3 regions of the Clostridium sp. genome follow, and region 3 is predicted to be linked to each of the others. Evidence: riboswitches for the same ligand, from Rfam matches in the RefSeq annotation. Region 3 holds a riboswitch; each other region holds the start of a gene.
What was found. A riboswitch is a leader RNA that binds a small molecule or an ion and turns the genes downstream of it on or off. The one in region 3 is predicted to bind S-adenosylmethionine.
Positions count from the first base shown of each region.

Region 1: it holds a riboswitch for S-adenosylmethionine, as region 3 does, so the genes downstream of both, LKE46_RS12875 (ABC transporter permease) here and LKE46_RS05220 (sulfate ABC transporter substrate-binding protein) in region 3, are expected to answer to the same signal.
Region 2: it holds a riboswitch for S-adenosylmethionine, as region 3 does, so the genes downstream of both, LKE46_RS06295 (methionine ABC transporter ATP-binding protein) here and LKE46_RS05220 (sulfate ABC transporter substrate-binding protein) in region 3, are expected to answer to the same signal.

Region 1 covers NZ_JAKVOI010000001.1:2,633,333-2,638,491, forward strand. The annotation lists gene LKE46_RS12860 (threonine synthase) at 1-565, opposite strand, end outside; gene LKE46_RS12865 (threonine synthase) at 594-1,784, opposite strand; gene LKE46_RS12870 (ABC transporter ATP-binding protein) at 1,816-2,607, opposite strand; gene LKE46_RS12875 (ABC transporter permease) at 2,636-3,424, opposite strand; SAM riboswitch class I at 3,523-3,637, opposite strand; gene LKE46_RS12880 (LysR family transcriptional regulator) at 4,039-4,899, shown strand; gene LKE46_RS12885 (aspartyl-phosphate phosphatase Spo0E family protein) at 4,996-5,159, opposite strand, start outside.
Region 2 covers NZ_JAKVOI010000001.1:1,274,657-1,279,815, reverse strand. The annotation lists gene LKE46_RS06300 (amino acid permease) at 150-1,619, shown strand; SAM riboswitch class I at 1,652-1,760, shown strand; gene LKE46_RS06295 (methionine ABC transporter ATP-binding protein) at 1,839-2,795, shown strand; gene LKE46_RS06290 (methionine ABC transporter permease) at 2,797-3,453, shown strand; gene LKE46_RS06285 (HAD-IB family hydrolase) at 3,575-4,300, shown strand; gene LKE46_RS06280 (ribonuclease H-like domain-containing protein) at 4,399-5,046, shown strand; gene LKE46_RS06275 (FadR/GntR family transcriptional regulator) at 5,072-5,159, shown strand, end outside.
Region 3 covers NZ_JAKVOI010000001.1:1,040,612-1,045,770, reverse strand. The annotation lists gene cysW (sulfate ABC transporter permease subunit CysW) at 1-462, opposite strand, end outside; gene cysT (sulfate ABC transporter permease subunit CysT) at 474-1,292, opposite strand; gene LKE46_RS05220 (sulfate ABC transporter substrate-binding protein) at 1,325-2,380, opposite strand; SAM riboswitch class I at 2,627-2,736, opposite strand; gene LKE46_RS05215 (DUF2196 domain-containing protein) at 2,974-3,249, shown strand; gene LKE46_RS05210 (GNAT family N-acetyltransferase) at 3,346-3,864, opposite strand; gene LKE46_RS05205 (MBL fold metallo-hydrolase) at 3,899-4,792, opposite strand; gene LKE46_RS05200 (ketopantoate reductase family protein) at 4,825-5,159, opposite strand, start outside.

The DNA.
Region 1 (5,159 bases), 1.6 Mb from region 3:
TTATTTTTCCTGCATCAGATATAAGACCCTTTACAAGATAAGTTTTTGAACCGTATATATAAGCTTCTTTCTTGGCAAGATCCGGTGCATCATAAGGCATGGCAACTACAAGTTCTATTCCAGCCTTTGCTGAATATGCCGACCAGGCACCTCCTGCATTTCCAGCTGTTGGCATAGCTATAGTTTTTATTCCAAGTTCTTTTGCCTTTGAAACACCTACAGCAGCTCCCCTTGCCTTAAAAGTACCCGTAGGATTCAATCCTTCATCTTTTATATAGAGATTTTCAATGCCTATTTTCCTCCCTAGTTTTCCAGCCTTAATTACAGGTGTATCACCTTCACCCAGTGTAACTATATTTTCCTCGTTCTTTACAGGCAATAGTTCCTTGAATCTAAACAGTCCCCTTCTTCTGGATTTGAATACATTCCTATCTATATTTTCCTTTATTTTGGAAAGATCATATCTTACAAGTAACGGACCACCGCAGTGACATAAATTATGCGGCTCATCTGTTGAATACCTTTCACCGCATTTTGAACACTCAAGATAACTAACATAACTCATAAATCATTTCTCCTTTATTTGAATATTTTTAAATAGTTTCAATCAACGGAAGCTTCTCATCAATCAAATCAGGATATTTTAAACCACTTCCGGTATTCAAAAGTACAATTTTCCATTCGGGTTTTAAAAATCCGTCTTCAAACAATTTTTTTACTGCTGCAACTAATGCACCTCCTTCAGGGCATACAAGCAGTCCCTCGGTCTTTGCAAGCAAATCAAGTGAATCAAGAATTTCTGAGTCTTTTACTTCAACTGCAGTACCACCGCTTTTTCTGATTGCATCTAAAACCATAAAATCTCCCAGAGCTTTTGGAACTCGTATTCCTCTCGCTATAGTATTTTGATTTTTGCATAATTCTGAAATTTCTTTATTCTCTTTAAATGCTTTTACAATGGGAGCACACCCTTCTGCCTGAACGGCAATAATTTTTGGAACTTTGCCATTTATCCATCCAAGTTCCCTGAGCTCCTGAAAAGCCTTCCATATTCCAATTATTCCTACACCTCCTCCCGTTGGATAGAGTATGGCATCCGGAAATTCCCAGTCGAAGTACTCGGCAATTTCCAGTCCCATAGTCTTTTTTCCCTCTATTCTATAGGGTTCCTTTAGAGTGACCGCCTCAAACCATCCATATTTTTTTATAGCTTTATTTATTATCTTATCTGCATCAGATATAAGACCTTTTACAAGATAAGTTTTTGACCCATATACAAAAGCCTGCTTCTTAGCCAGAACTGCAGCATCATCAGACATGACAACCACGAGTTTGATTCCTGCTCTGGCCGAATACGCTGACCAAGCACTTCCTGCGTTTCCAGAAGTGGACATGGCTATGGTTTTTATTCCAAGTTCTTTTGCTTTTGAAACACCTACAGCAGCACCTCTTGCCTTAAAAGTGCCCGTAGGATTCAATCCTTCATCTTTTATATAGAGATTTTCAGCACCAATTTTTTTTCCCAGCTTTTTAATCTTGATTACAGGTGTATCGCCTTCACCCATTGTAACCATATTTTTTCCCTCTTTTATGGGTAGAAGTTCTCTAAATCTAAAAATACCTTTTCTTCTTGTTTTAAAAACATCTTTATTTATATTTTTCCTTATTTTATCAAGATCATATTGTGCAAGCAGCGGCCCATTGCACCGACATAAGTTCTGCGGTTGATCAGCCGAATATATCTTCCCGCATTTTGAACATTCCAGATACTTTAAATAAGTCATGGGAACAATCTCCTCCATCCAAAATCTTATATTATATGTTATATGAAAATGGATTTTCCACTTTTGTAAAGAACTCATCATATATTTGACTTTTAATACGTGTAAAATCATAGCTGCTTCTGTCTCTGGGCCTAGGTAAACCAACAGGTATAATCTTCTTGACTCTGCCGGGTCTACTGGACAATACAACCACCCTGTCTCCAAGATAAACTGCTTCATCTATATCATGGGTTACAAGTATCATGGTAGTATTTTCCTTCTTCCATATTTTAAGAATTTCCTGCTGCATATTAATGCGTGTCATAGCATCCAGTGCACCAAAAGGCTCATCCAGCAGCAACAGTTTTGGTTTGTTTATAAGTGACCTGGCAATACTTATTCTCTGTTTCATCCCTCCTGATAGCTGGGAAGGATAGGACTTCGCAAAATTAGTTAATTCAACCAGGTCCAACTGTTCATAAACCAGCTTTCTCTTTTCTTCTTTGGACATCTTCTTGCTTATTCCGAATTCTATATTTTTTTCTACTGTAAGCCATGGGAAAAGTCTGGATTCCTGAAACACCATTCCTCTGTCTATTCCAGGACCATCGACAGCCTTACCATAGGAAAGTATATTACCTACATAATCTCTATCCAGACCGACTATTATTCTAAGCAGAGTACTTTTCCCGCATCCACTTGATCCAACAATACTTAAAAACTCTCCCTGTTTAACTGATAAATTTATATTGTTTAAAACATTGAGATCACCACCTTCTTTTTTAAAAGTTTTATTCAAATTTTCTATTTCAATAGCACCTGGTTTCTCCTGTACCACGGACATGATTTCTCAACTCCCTAATTAATCAATCTTAGCTACCTGAATCCCATCTTACAACTAAAATTTGCAGCTTCTTTATTATATAATCTATCAAGAATCCAATTACACCTATTGAAGCAACCCCTACCAGCATTATATCCGGTTGTGATAATTCTCTTGCATAGGATATTGAATATCCTATACCTGAAGTTGCTGCAATTATCTCTGCTGTAATTACACTCATCCATGCACTTCCAATTCCAATGCGCAGGCCTGTAAAAATAGATGGCAGTGCTGATGGAAAAACTATTTTTTCAAGTGTCTCAAGCTTACTTTTTTCTAATATTTCAGAAACTTCCAAATACTTTTTGTCTGCTCCCTTTATTCCATAAATAGTATTTATAAGTATCGGCCAAAAACTTCCGATTACTATTACCGTTATTTTAGAAGCTTCACCTATTCCCATCCATAGTATAAGAACGGGAACCCATGCCACAATAGGAATTGGTCTTAAAAACCCTATAAGCAGGTCAACAGCATTTTCTGCTATTCTGAACAATCCAATGAATATACCACATATTATTCCTAAAGATGCACCTATACAATAGCCTTTTATAACTCTCAGTATACTTATAGACAAATTTCTCGCCAGATCTCCACTTTTAACCATATCTATAAATGCCAGAAATATGGTATGAGGAGACGGTAGTACGGACTGTTTAATAAGTCCTCTATCACTTAAAATTTGCCACAGTATAATAAGTATTATCGGAACTATAAGTGCAATACCTATTCTACCAATAAATTTAATTTTTTTACTAAAGCCGGACTTTACGTTCATCTTTACACACCTCATATTTTGACTTAATTAAGAAAGCTGTTTTTCAAATAAGAAAAACAGCTTGAATTCAATCTAAAACATTTCAAAATCAACTATTTTTCTTATCTCTCAGAATAGTAAATACTCTGCAGGAATTAACACCATTGCATTCTAATGAAAAATGCTGGTTGTCGGGCTTCATAGGGCCAGTCCCTCTGCCTCTCGTGATAAGAGAATATACAGTTTTCAACATATAATTATATATTCCACTTTGTCAATAATCCACTATTAAATTTTCTATAAATTATGCAAATACAAAAAATCCTGTTCTCTTAATGCAGAGGCAGAATTTATCCGCGGTCCCACTCTGTTTACTGTAAATAGATTCTCATACAGCAACTCTATAATTAATGCTCAAGAATGCACTTCAGTTAATTCCGTTCAGGACTTCTCACAGCTTACAAAAATCCCTCTCTTCGAACTTTTCTCAACCTACTCTTCTCCATCATTGCAAATATTTCTTTTATATTTCTTCAACTTTGTGTATTATTATATCAAAGAAAATAATATATTACAAATACCAAAAACATATCTAATTTATAGCTATAAGATATAAATTATGAAGGGTGATTATCATGGATATAAGACAACTCAAGTACTTTCTTACAATAGTAGAAAAGGGAAGTATAACTAAAGCTGCACGACAACTTCACATAGCACAGCCTCCATTAAGTCAGCAGCTCAAACTGCTGGAAAAAGAGCTTGGAATTAAATTGATAGAAAGAAATACAAGAAAGCTGCAAATAACTGATGCGGGAAGGATACTTCAATACCGTTCCAAACAAATTCTTGAACTGACTAAAAATACAAAAAAAGAACTTGAAAATTTAAAGGACGGATTTAAGGGTATACTATCTATAGGTACAGTAGCATCTTCCGGTACTACAATACTGCTGAAAAAATTAAATGATTTTCATGAAAAGTATCCCCACATAAACTTTACTATAAGAGAAAGCAGCACCTCTGAAATTCTCAAACTCCTCAATACAGGAATTATAGAAGTTGGTATAGTATTTACTCCTTTTAATTCTGAAAAGTTTGAATCATTGCTGCTTCCAAGTGAATCAATGGTTGCAGTTGTAAAACAGGGTTCCTATTTTGACAGTCTCAAAAATAAAATCAGTTTAGACGGTTTAATAAACAAGCCGTTGATAGTAGACCACAAATTTAAAGATATGCTAATTTCATCCTGTCATCAAATTGGTTTCGAACCTAGAATACTATGTGAAAATGAAGATGCAAGGTCGGTTTTACTATGGGCTGCTACTGGTATTGGTATAGGTGTGGTTCCAAAATCTGCTTCAGAGCTGATTCCCCGACTAAGTTTAAAATATATTGAAATAAACGAATTATCCCTCAAAACTCGTCCTGCAGTAGTATGGGTTAGAAATAGGTATTTATCCGATATAGCCAAAGACTTTATAAATACATTTTGAATATCTTTAAATATGCTATATTCACAAGTTATCAACATATTATCAACATATATTGTGGATAAGTTTATAAAGAGGAGGTACCTACCTCCCCTTTTTCTACTTGTCTACTTTGTTTTTGATTATCCTGCTATATTCATTTAGCAATGAATCCAACATCTTACTTGCTGCAATTACTTCCGGATTTAATAAATTGTTTTTCTGTTTGACTAAATCATTCAGATGTTTTCTCAATTCCTGCATTTCCAACAGAATATCTTTTA
Region 2 (5,159 bases), 230 kb from region 3:
TATATGATATAATTTATTAGGAAATGACTTATAATAATAACTAGCAAATAATAATTATCATAAACTTACAGATATTGACTAATTGTATGACTTGGTTCATAATGTTAAAAGTAGATTAAGTGTCAGGATAAAGGACTAGGAGGAATAAAATGCAGAATACTTTAGATGATAAATATAAAAATCCAAAGGCAGCCAATGAATTAAAAAGAGGGCTTAAGGCAAGACATTTGAATATGATTGCACTTGGTGGTGCTATTGGTACAGGTATATTTTTAGCTCTGGGAAAAACTATAAATCAAGCTGGACCTGGAGGTGCACTGGTAGCATATATATGTATAGGCATTATGGTATACTTTTTAATGACAAGCTTGGGAGAAATGGCAACTTTTATGCCGGATTCAGGATCATTTGGTACATATGCTACAAAATTTGTGGATCCGGCTCTAGGGTTTGCTCTTGGATGGAACTACTGGTATAATTGGGCTATTACAGTAGCTGCAGAGATGGTAGCAGGTGCGGTTATAATGAAATACTGGTTTCCTTATGTACAATCTGTTATATGGAGTATATTGTTTTTGACAATTATAGTAACACTGAACTTATTATCTGCAAAAGCTTATGGAGAATCTGAATTTTGGTTTGCAGGTATAAAAGTTACTACAGTTATAGTATTTCTGATAACAGGGGTTGCCATGATATTTGGAATATTTAATGGAAATCCTGTTGGAATTGAGAATTTTACTGTTGGAGATGCACCTTTTGTAGGAGGAGGAAAATCCATATTCCTGATATTTTTAATTGCAGGATTTTCCTTTCAGGGTACGGAACTTGTAGGTATTGCAGCCGGTGAAAGCGAGAATCCGGACAAGACAATACCAAAAGCTATAAATACTATATTCTGGAGAATAATATTATTTTATCTTGGAACTATAATTGTAGTAGGCGCATTGATTCCATATACTAAAGCAGGTGTTCAGACAAGCCCATTCACAATGATATTTCAAAAAGCGGGGATATCTGGGGCGGCTTCTCTTATGAATGCAGTTATATTGACATCGGTACTTTCCTGTGGGAATTCAGGTATGTATGCATCTTCGAGAATGTTGTATTCCATGGCTAATGACGGCAAGGCACCCAGAATTTTTGGAAGGGTAAATTCAAAGGGTGTACCTGTGAATGCAGTTATTATTACTACAGTAGTTGCTTCTGCCTGTTTTTTAACAGGAATTTATGCAGAGAGTTCGGTGTATGTATGGCTCGTAGCTGCGTCAGGACTTTCAGGGTTTATAGCATGGCTTGGTATAGCAATATGTCACTTCAGGTTTAGAAGGGCATGTATGGTTCAGGGGAAGGATGTATCAAAACTCAAATATAGGGCTAAATTTTTCCCGCTGGGGCCTATAATTGCATTTATACTTTGTACGATTGTAGTGTTTGGACAGGGTATTACATATTTTCAGGAAAGTAAAATAGACTGGGGTGGAGTAATATCTTCCTATATAGGGATACCTTTATTTCTAATTTTATTGATAGTTTATAAGAAAAGAGAGAATACAAAATTTATAAAGTTAAAAGATGTAGAATTAAATGATAATATTGACACATCAAAATTAAGTTGATATAATTAGTTGCGTGTCAGGTATAAATTCTGAACTTATCAAGAGAGGTGGAGGGGACAGGCCCTTTGAAATCCGGCAACCAGTATGAAAGTGTTTTGTACAATGGTGCTAATTCCTGCAGCGGGAGCTGAAAGATGAGATATTGTTTTGTAATTAAGTCTGAGGTTTTCCTCGGACTTTTGTTTTTTGCTAAGACTTTATATGGGAGGATGAAATATATTGATAGATATTAGTAATATTGGTAAAAGTTTTGGTGGCAAAAATGTATTAAAAGATATAAATCTCCACATAGAAGAGGGCGAGATATTTGGTATAGTAGGACACAGCGGTGCAGGAAAGTCAACTCTTCTCAGGTGCTTAAACGGTCTTGAGACCTATGATACAGGAAGCATAAAAGTTATGAATAAAGAAGTAAAAGACTTAAAAGGCAAACAGATAAGGATATTTAGAAGAAATCTCGGAATGATATTTCAAAATTTTAATCTGCTCAATAGAAAAAATGTGTATTCGAATATATCACTTCCACTTGAAGTGTGGGGTATTGATAAAAATGAAATGAGGAAAACAGTTAATAATTTGCTGCAACTTGTAGGATTGGAAGATAAGGCCGAAAGTATGCCGAGGGAATTGAGCGGAGGTCAAAAACAAAGGGTAGCTATTGCAAGAGCACTTTCACTAAATCCCAGCATATTACTGTGTGATGAAGCTACCTCGGCTCTTGACCCAAATACCACTAAATCAATACTTGAATTGCTGAAAAAAATAAACAGAGAGTTTAAAATAACCATAGTTGTGGTAACACATCAAATGGAAGTAATAAAGGAAATATGTAATAAAGTAGCTATTATTGATGAGGGAGAGATAAAAAAATCAGGTACGGTAGAAGAAATATTTTTGAAACCTGGTAAAAATTTAAAAAAGCTGCTTGGTGCTGATAGCATATTGCCGGATCAGGGAATAAACATAAGAATATTTTTCCCGAAGAATATAAGTCAGGGGAATCTTATAACGTCCATGGCAATAGATTTGAATATAAAATTTTCAATAGTATGGGGAAAACTTGAGAAATTTCGAAGTGATGTACTTGGAAGTCTTGTTATAAATATAAATGAAAAAGATAAAGAGATCATATGTGAATATCTTTCTTCAAGAAATGTAAGCTGGGAGGTTGAATAATATGGGATTTTCAGAAACATTTACAGAAATACTGCTTCCTGCCATTGGACAGACATTATATATGGTAGTTGTGTCTACAATACTTGCTGTAATTATAGGTTTCATACCTGCCATTTTGTTGATAGTGACTGAAGAAAATGGATTAAGGCCTAACAGAGCAGTGTATAAGGTACTTGATGTAATAATAAATTTATTGAGGTCTTTTCCTTTTATAATACTTATGATAGCAATTTTCCCATTAACTAAATTGATAGTTGGCAAAACTATAGGTACTACAGCGGCCATAGTTCCAATTACAATAGCGGCAGCTCCATTTGCAGCAAGGGTAATTGAATCATCTCTTAAGGAAATAGATCCTGGAATAATAGAAGCGGCAAAATCTTTTGGAGCAAGCAATACACAGATAATATTCAAAGTGATGATCAAGGAGGCACTTCCTTCAATAGTTCTTGGAATAACGCTTACAGTTATAAGTATAGTTGGATGCTCGGCTATGGCAGGAACTGTAGGTGGCGGCGGACTTGGAGATGTAGCTATAAAGTATGGATATTATAGATTTGAAACTGACGTAATGATATATACGGTAATAATACTTATAATATTTGTTCAGCTGCTTCAGACTATAGGAAATCTGATATATAGAAAACTTAATAAATAATAGTAGAGTATGGAATGTAACTTCAAGCATGAAAAGCTTGGAGTTATATTTTTTTAAGAATATATATTTTTTATGTTACAATGTTATATAGTAATTATTGAAATGAAAGGGAGGTCTTTAAATGAGCATAGCGGCTTTTTTTGATATAGATGGAACTCTTTATAGAGAAGGACTTATGACTGAAGTATTTAAGAAACTTGTAAAATATGAGGTAATTCCACCTGAAAGATGGTATAAAGAAGTAAAGCCGGAATATGAAAAATGGGATAGAAGACAGGGCAACTATGATAACTATCTTTTGAAAATGGCATATATATATATAGAAGCTATAAAGGGACTTCACAAATCACAGATAGATTTTATAGCAGAAAAAGTAATATCACAGAAAGGGGACAGGGTATATACTTATACAAGAGACAGAATAAAGTGGCATAAAAAAAAGGGACACAAGATAATAACGATATCAGGGAGTCCTGTGGAACTTGTGAGGGAAATGTCGAAAAAATATGGATTTGATGATTACATTGGAGCAAAGTATATTATAGATAGCAATAATATATATACTGGAGAGGTTATACCAATGTGGGACAGTGAGAGCAAAAAAAAATCTATAGAGATGTTTGTTAAAAGATATGACATAGATTTAAAAAAAAGCTATAGCTATGGAGACACAGCAGGTGATTTTGACATGTTGAACATGGTGGGGAATCCTGTATGTGTAAATCCAACCAGAGAGCTCGTAAAAGAAGCGGTGGACAATAAACTGTTGAAGCATAAGATAAAAATAGTAGTCGAGAGAAAGGATATGGTTTATAATTTAGATCCATCGTGTATAGAGTTCATCTAAAATTTTGATGCTGTTATTTCAAGTGCATATTTAAAATGCTATAATGTAATAGTGCCAATTGTAGAAGAATGACGTAAATTTGTGAAAAGAGTGATAAAGTGATAAAAAAATATGATGACATATTTGTAAAGCAGCCTTCATGCGATGAGGCTTTGAAAGTAAATGGGAATATATTTATTTTAAAGGATGCCTTATTTTTTGATCTTGAGCATTATATATATAGAAAACCTATATGTATAGGAGTCTTTGGATGCTGCTTTTATAACTGGGATGCAGAGGTGCTGCAGGTGACCCAGTATATGATAGAGAACAGAAGGGATTCTAGGGACATACTTAAGATGACAGAGAATTATTTTGTGGATATGTGGAACAGAGGTAAGAAGTATATTGTTACGTTCTCTGGCAACAATGATTTTACGGTAATAGACTATTTATTTAAAAAATATAATCTGGAATTTGATATCAAGGAACACTTTTTCCATATTGACCTGCAAAAGCAGTATGAGAAGGAAATACACAGTTCAATAGGACTTAAGGCATTGGAGAAGGAATTTGGCATTGAGAGAAATAGTGATGTTATAAGTGGCTCGAATCTTGCGAGGACTTTCAGCAGGATAATAAAAGACAGCGAATATATAAGAAGGATGCCTGAAGATAAAAAGGAAAAAATACTTTTATATAATGAACAGGATGTAGTTAGCTTGTTTGATATGTATATAAAGTGGAAAAATATTTTTAAAAATTGAAACTAAAAGGAAGGGGATTATTATGATTTTTCGTCCGATAAAGAGCACAAAGGTATATGAGCAGGTAATAGAGCAAATAAAAAATATGATTATTGATGGTACACTTAAAAAGG
Region 3 (5,159 bases):
AAAGGGGAATGTAACAAATATCGTAGCCAAAATTATCCCCGGCAGTGCGAAAATTATCTTAATATCATTCTGGAATAAAAAGTTGTAAAATAAACCTCCTCTTCCAAAAGTCAGCACATATATAAGTCCTGCTATAACCGGTGAAATAGCAAATGGAAGATCTATCAATGTTATTAAAAAATTTCTGCCTTTGAATTTAAATTTTGATACGGCAAAAGCCATTATTATACCAAATACAGTATTTAAAAGAACTGCAATACCTGAAGCTATTAAAGTAAGTTTTATGGCTGAAACAGTATTTTCCTCTGTAATAGCCATAATATATGCATCTTTACCTTTTTTAAAGGCCTCCATCAGTATGAGTATCAATGGCATTCCAAGCATTATAAATAAAAATATTATTGTTATTGCTATGAGTAGAAATTTAACAGCACCAGATCCAGAATAATTTCTATTTTTCAACTTTATCACTCCTATGCATACTTATTGGATTTCCATTGAATTAAATTTATAACAAACAGCATGAAAAATGAAAATACAAGCATAATCAGGGCTATAGCTGTAGCTCCCGAATAATCAAACTGCTCAAGCTTGGTCATTATTAAAAGTGGAGCTATCTCTGTCTTCATCGGCTTGTTTCCTGCTATAAATACAACAGAACCATATTCTCCTATACCTCTTGCAAAAGCAAGTGAAAATCCCGTTAAAAGTGGAGCAAGGAGTTGTGGAAGTATTACTTTGAAAAATATCTGTATCCTGGATGCACCAAGAGTCGAAGCTGCTTCTTCTATACTTGAATCCAGATCTTCAAGAACAGGCTGAACTGTACGCACAACAAATGGTATACCTATAAATACCAATGCCACAGTGATTCCAAATGTAGAAAATGATCCCTCTATGCCAAACTTGGAAAGAAAAGAACCAATCCATCCGTTTTTTGAGTAAAGTGTCGTAAGTGAAATACCTGCAACAGCTGTAGGGAGAGCAAATGGCAGGTCTATACATCCATCAATAAATCTCTTGAAGTGGAAATCATATCTTACCAGTACCCAGGAAATAATCAACCCAAATATGGTATTTATGGAAGCTGCTATAAATGCACAGCCAAAGCTTATTTTATACGATGCAACTACCCTTGGATTTGTAACAACTTTCAGGAATTCATCAAATCCCATTTTTGACGTCTGAATCAATATTGTACTGAGTGGAATTAGAACTATCAAACTTAAATATAAAACAGCTAATCCCATAGATATATTAAATCCCGGAATAACTCTTGTCTTTCTAGCCATCTCATGTATCCTCCCTATTTTTACCTAACTTATTACTTTTTAGGTTGATATATCTGATCAAAAGTTCCACCATCATCAAAATGGGTTTTCTGTGCCTTAGCCCATCCTCCAAATACATCATCTATTGTAAACAAATTTATCTTCGGAAATTGGCTTTCATATTTTTTGGCAATTTCTTTGTCTCTCGGGCGGTAGTAGTTCTTTGCAGCTATTTCCTGTCCTTCTTTAGAGTACAGGTAATTCAAATATGCTTCTGCAACTTTTCTCGTACCTTTTTTATCCACTACCTTGTCAACTACTGCTACAGGTGGTTCTGCAAGTATACTTACTGAAGGCACAACTATATCGAACTTATCTTTTCCCAATTCTTTCACTGATAGAAAAGCCTCATTTTCCCAGGCTATGAGTACATCTCCAACTCCTCTTTCAACAAAGGTAGTGGTTGCACCTCTTGCACCTGAATCCAGCACTGCAACATTTGCATATAAATTTTTCACAAATTCTTTTGCTTTCGCCTGATCATTATTGTTTTTCTTTAAAGCATATCCCCAGGCTGCAAGATAATTCCATCTGGCACCGCCTGATGTTTTAGGATTTGGAGTTACTATTGATACACCTTTTTTTGTGAGATCATCCCAGTCCTTTATATTTTTAGGATTTCCTTTTCTAACAAGAAATACTATGGTTGACGTATAAGGCGAGCTATTATCCTTAAATTTTTTCTGCCAGCCTTCATTAATTAAATCTGCCTTCTGAATTGCATCTATATCATATGCAAGGGCAAGCGTTGCAACATCAGCTTCCTGTCCCTCTATAATTGATCTTCCCTGTTTTCCTGAACCTCCATGCGACTGTTTTATAGTAACATCCTGACCACTTTTTTCTTTCCAGTACTTTGCAAAAGCTTTATTATATTCTTCATACAATTCTCTTGTAGGATCATAAGAAACGTTCAACAGTTCAACTGGTTTTTTACTTTCTGCTGACTTGTCACTGCTTGTATCGCTTTTACTGCCGCATCCTGTAAAAGATGACAATATAAAAATACTTATTAGTGAAATCAAAATACCAAACTTAAATTTTTTCATAAAAATTCCCCCTAAATCTTTTTTGGTTAGTGTAAAGTTTTTTACACTATAAATTAAAAATTCCCATTAAGTCAAAATACTTATTAGAGTTCAAGTATTTTGACTTAGTACATAGTTTATGCACTTGTTTTCCTCCTCACTGTGCTTTCTTTCATTTAGGTAAGAAGTATGTTCTTTACTTCCACTAAAGACTATAAATTAAAAACTCCCTATGGAGAAACCATAGGAAGTTTGATGTTCCTTTGCTTCTCATCTTTCAGGTATTCCTGCTGGAATTGGCACCATTGAACATATATAATATACATCCAGGTTGCCGGGCATCATAGGGCCAGTCCCTCCGCCTCTCTTGATAAGAAATTAAATATTTAATTATTTGCAATTTATCTATTATAATATAGTGTTTATAATTTTTTGTCAAGAAAAACTTAAATTTTCTTCAGGGCAAACGCATGAAAGATGATATTTTGTTGTTTAAGATTGGAAACAAAGCACCACCATAAGCCTCATATCTTAAAATAATATCATTTCATCCCCAAGTCTGCTATACTTATCTTAATATGAAAATAAGTATAGCTGAGCTGAGGTGAATACATATGGAAAAAGATTATTTTAAAGACAGATCTAATGAATGTAAACTTGTAAATTCCATCAATATAGGTGATACAGTATATATCTGTGAAAAGTCAATGCAGAGATCTGCATCTAAAATAGAAGATTTAACTTTTGGAGTTGTTGTTCGTAAACTTACAAAACATGATCATCCAAGAGGAATAAAAGTTGAAATAAAATCCAATGATGGAAGGGTAAGCATAGGGAGGGTTGTATACCTGGTTAGAAACGGCAAAATTATATATGGAAAGCGGACTTAGATATTGTATAAACAGTGCCGCCATAAATTTATATCCGCTTTTCATCGTTGGCGGGCACAATAGGACCAAGTCCCTCCGCCTCTCTCACTATTTCATCTATAAATTGAGCACCATTACATACAATTGATTTGTCTTATCTTTTAACTGAATTTTTCCCTTCCTTATTTCTCTGTAACCCAAACTCTTCCAGAAACCAATTCCCTTGACATTCTTATCGATAACACCAATTCTAAAGGACCCAGCCCCAAGATTGACCGCCCATTCTGTTAATCTAAAATGTACCATTCTGCCAAGACCTCTACCTCTTTCCATTGGATCAATAAGCATTAATCCAAGCATCCACTGTGTGGAAACAGGAAAATCCTTCACAATGTCAACAATACCTACAAGCTGTTTATTATTCTTAAATATTCCAAAAACAAATTTATCTCCATAATCTTTACCTGGCGGCAACTCTTCAAATATTTCCTCAACATCTCTCCTTGAAGCTTCAATTCCTCCATGCATTACATAATAATCACTGCACCTTCTACAAAATTCAGATATAATATTTATATCATCAGTTCCAATTGTTTTAATTTCACAATCATCAAAATCATAAATTTTATACGTCATCGCCGCTCCAATCTGTAATTAAAATTAATACAAATTAAATTCTCGAATACTTGAGTTCTTTATCATATACATCCTGCTTTATAAGTCCCACCTCTTCAAGATACTCAAGATATGAAACCAGCATCCTCTCTATTACATTATATTTATAGATGCTGTTTATAGGAATATTAAAGTCTTTTACAACAGTACTGAAAATATCCTCCAATTTCATGGCTCCATCCATATTTCTTAATATATTCATGGCTCTATTTTTATAAAAGTATATATTATCCTCTATAAGCCCCGTAATATTATCATATACACCTTTATGTGACAATATATAATCGCTGCAGTGTAAATCATAAAGCTTCATTTTGCTTTCCAGATCCTGCTTCAGCATATAGGCATATGGCATTTTGGCACTTTTCATAACATCATGGCTTATAAGGGCATCTCCCAGATATCCTACATCATCCGGTGTAACAATGCATATATGCCCTGGACTGTGCCCCGGAGTATGCACAACTTTAAATTCCACACCGCATAAGGACACTGAATTTTGACTGTCGGAAATCATAATATCGGTTTTACATACCATATGTCCAAAATGTTTTTCAACTTCAGATAATGTCAATGAACCATAGTAAACCTTTAGTCCAACTACCGAGCTGCAGGTAAATGCTTCATAATATGGCATGGCAACATAACATCCGTATTTTTCCTTCAAATATGTATTATTTCCTACATGGTCTATATGTGCATGTGTACATATTATGCCGGCAACCTTGTATCCGCTTTTTTTAAGAAATTCATCTATTATATTTCTTCCACCGTGAGCCATTCCCGAATCAAGCATTATAATTTCATTGTCATCAATTTTGTAAAAAGATACATCTGATATTCCCGTATCAAGGTAAAATGTATTACCTCTTATATTATCTACCAACATAATTATCTCCAAATCCACTACTAAATTTTATATTAATAATCTTTACAAGCCAGTACTTTAGTCTTCTCAATTACTTTTATTATATTTAAAAGTGTATTATTTACCGGAGTGTCCACATTGTATTTCTCCCCCAATTCACATACAGTACCAGCAAACATATCAACCTCGGTATCCCTTCCATATTTGATGTCCTGAAACATGGATGTCCCGCTGTCTTTAGGCATTGTGTCCAGTACTTCATACCACTTTTTGATATCATTTCCATTTAAATTGGCTCCAGCTTTTTGAGACAATCTTATTACTTCCCACATGGCAGATTCCATAAATTTTCTTGCATTGTCATTATTCTGGAACAATCCATAAGTTG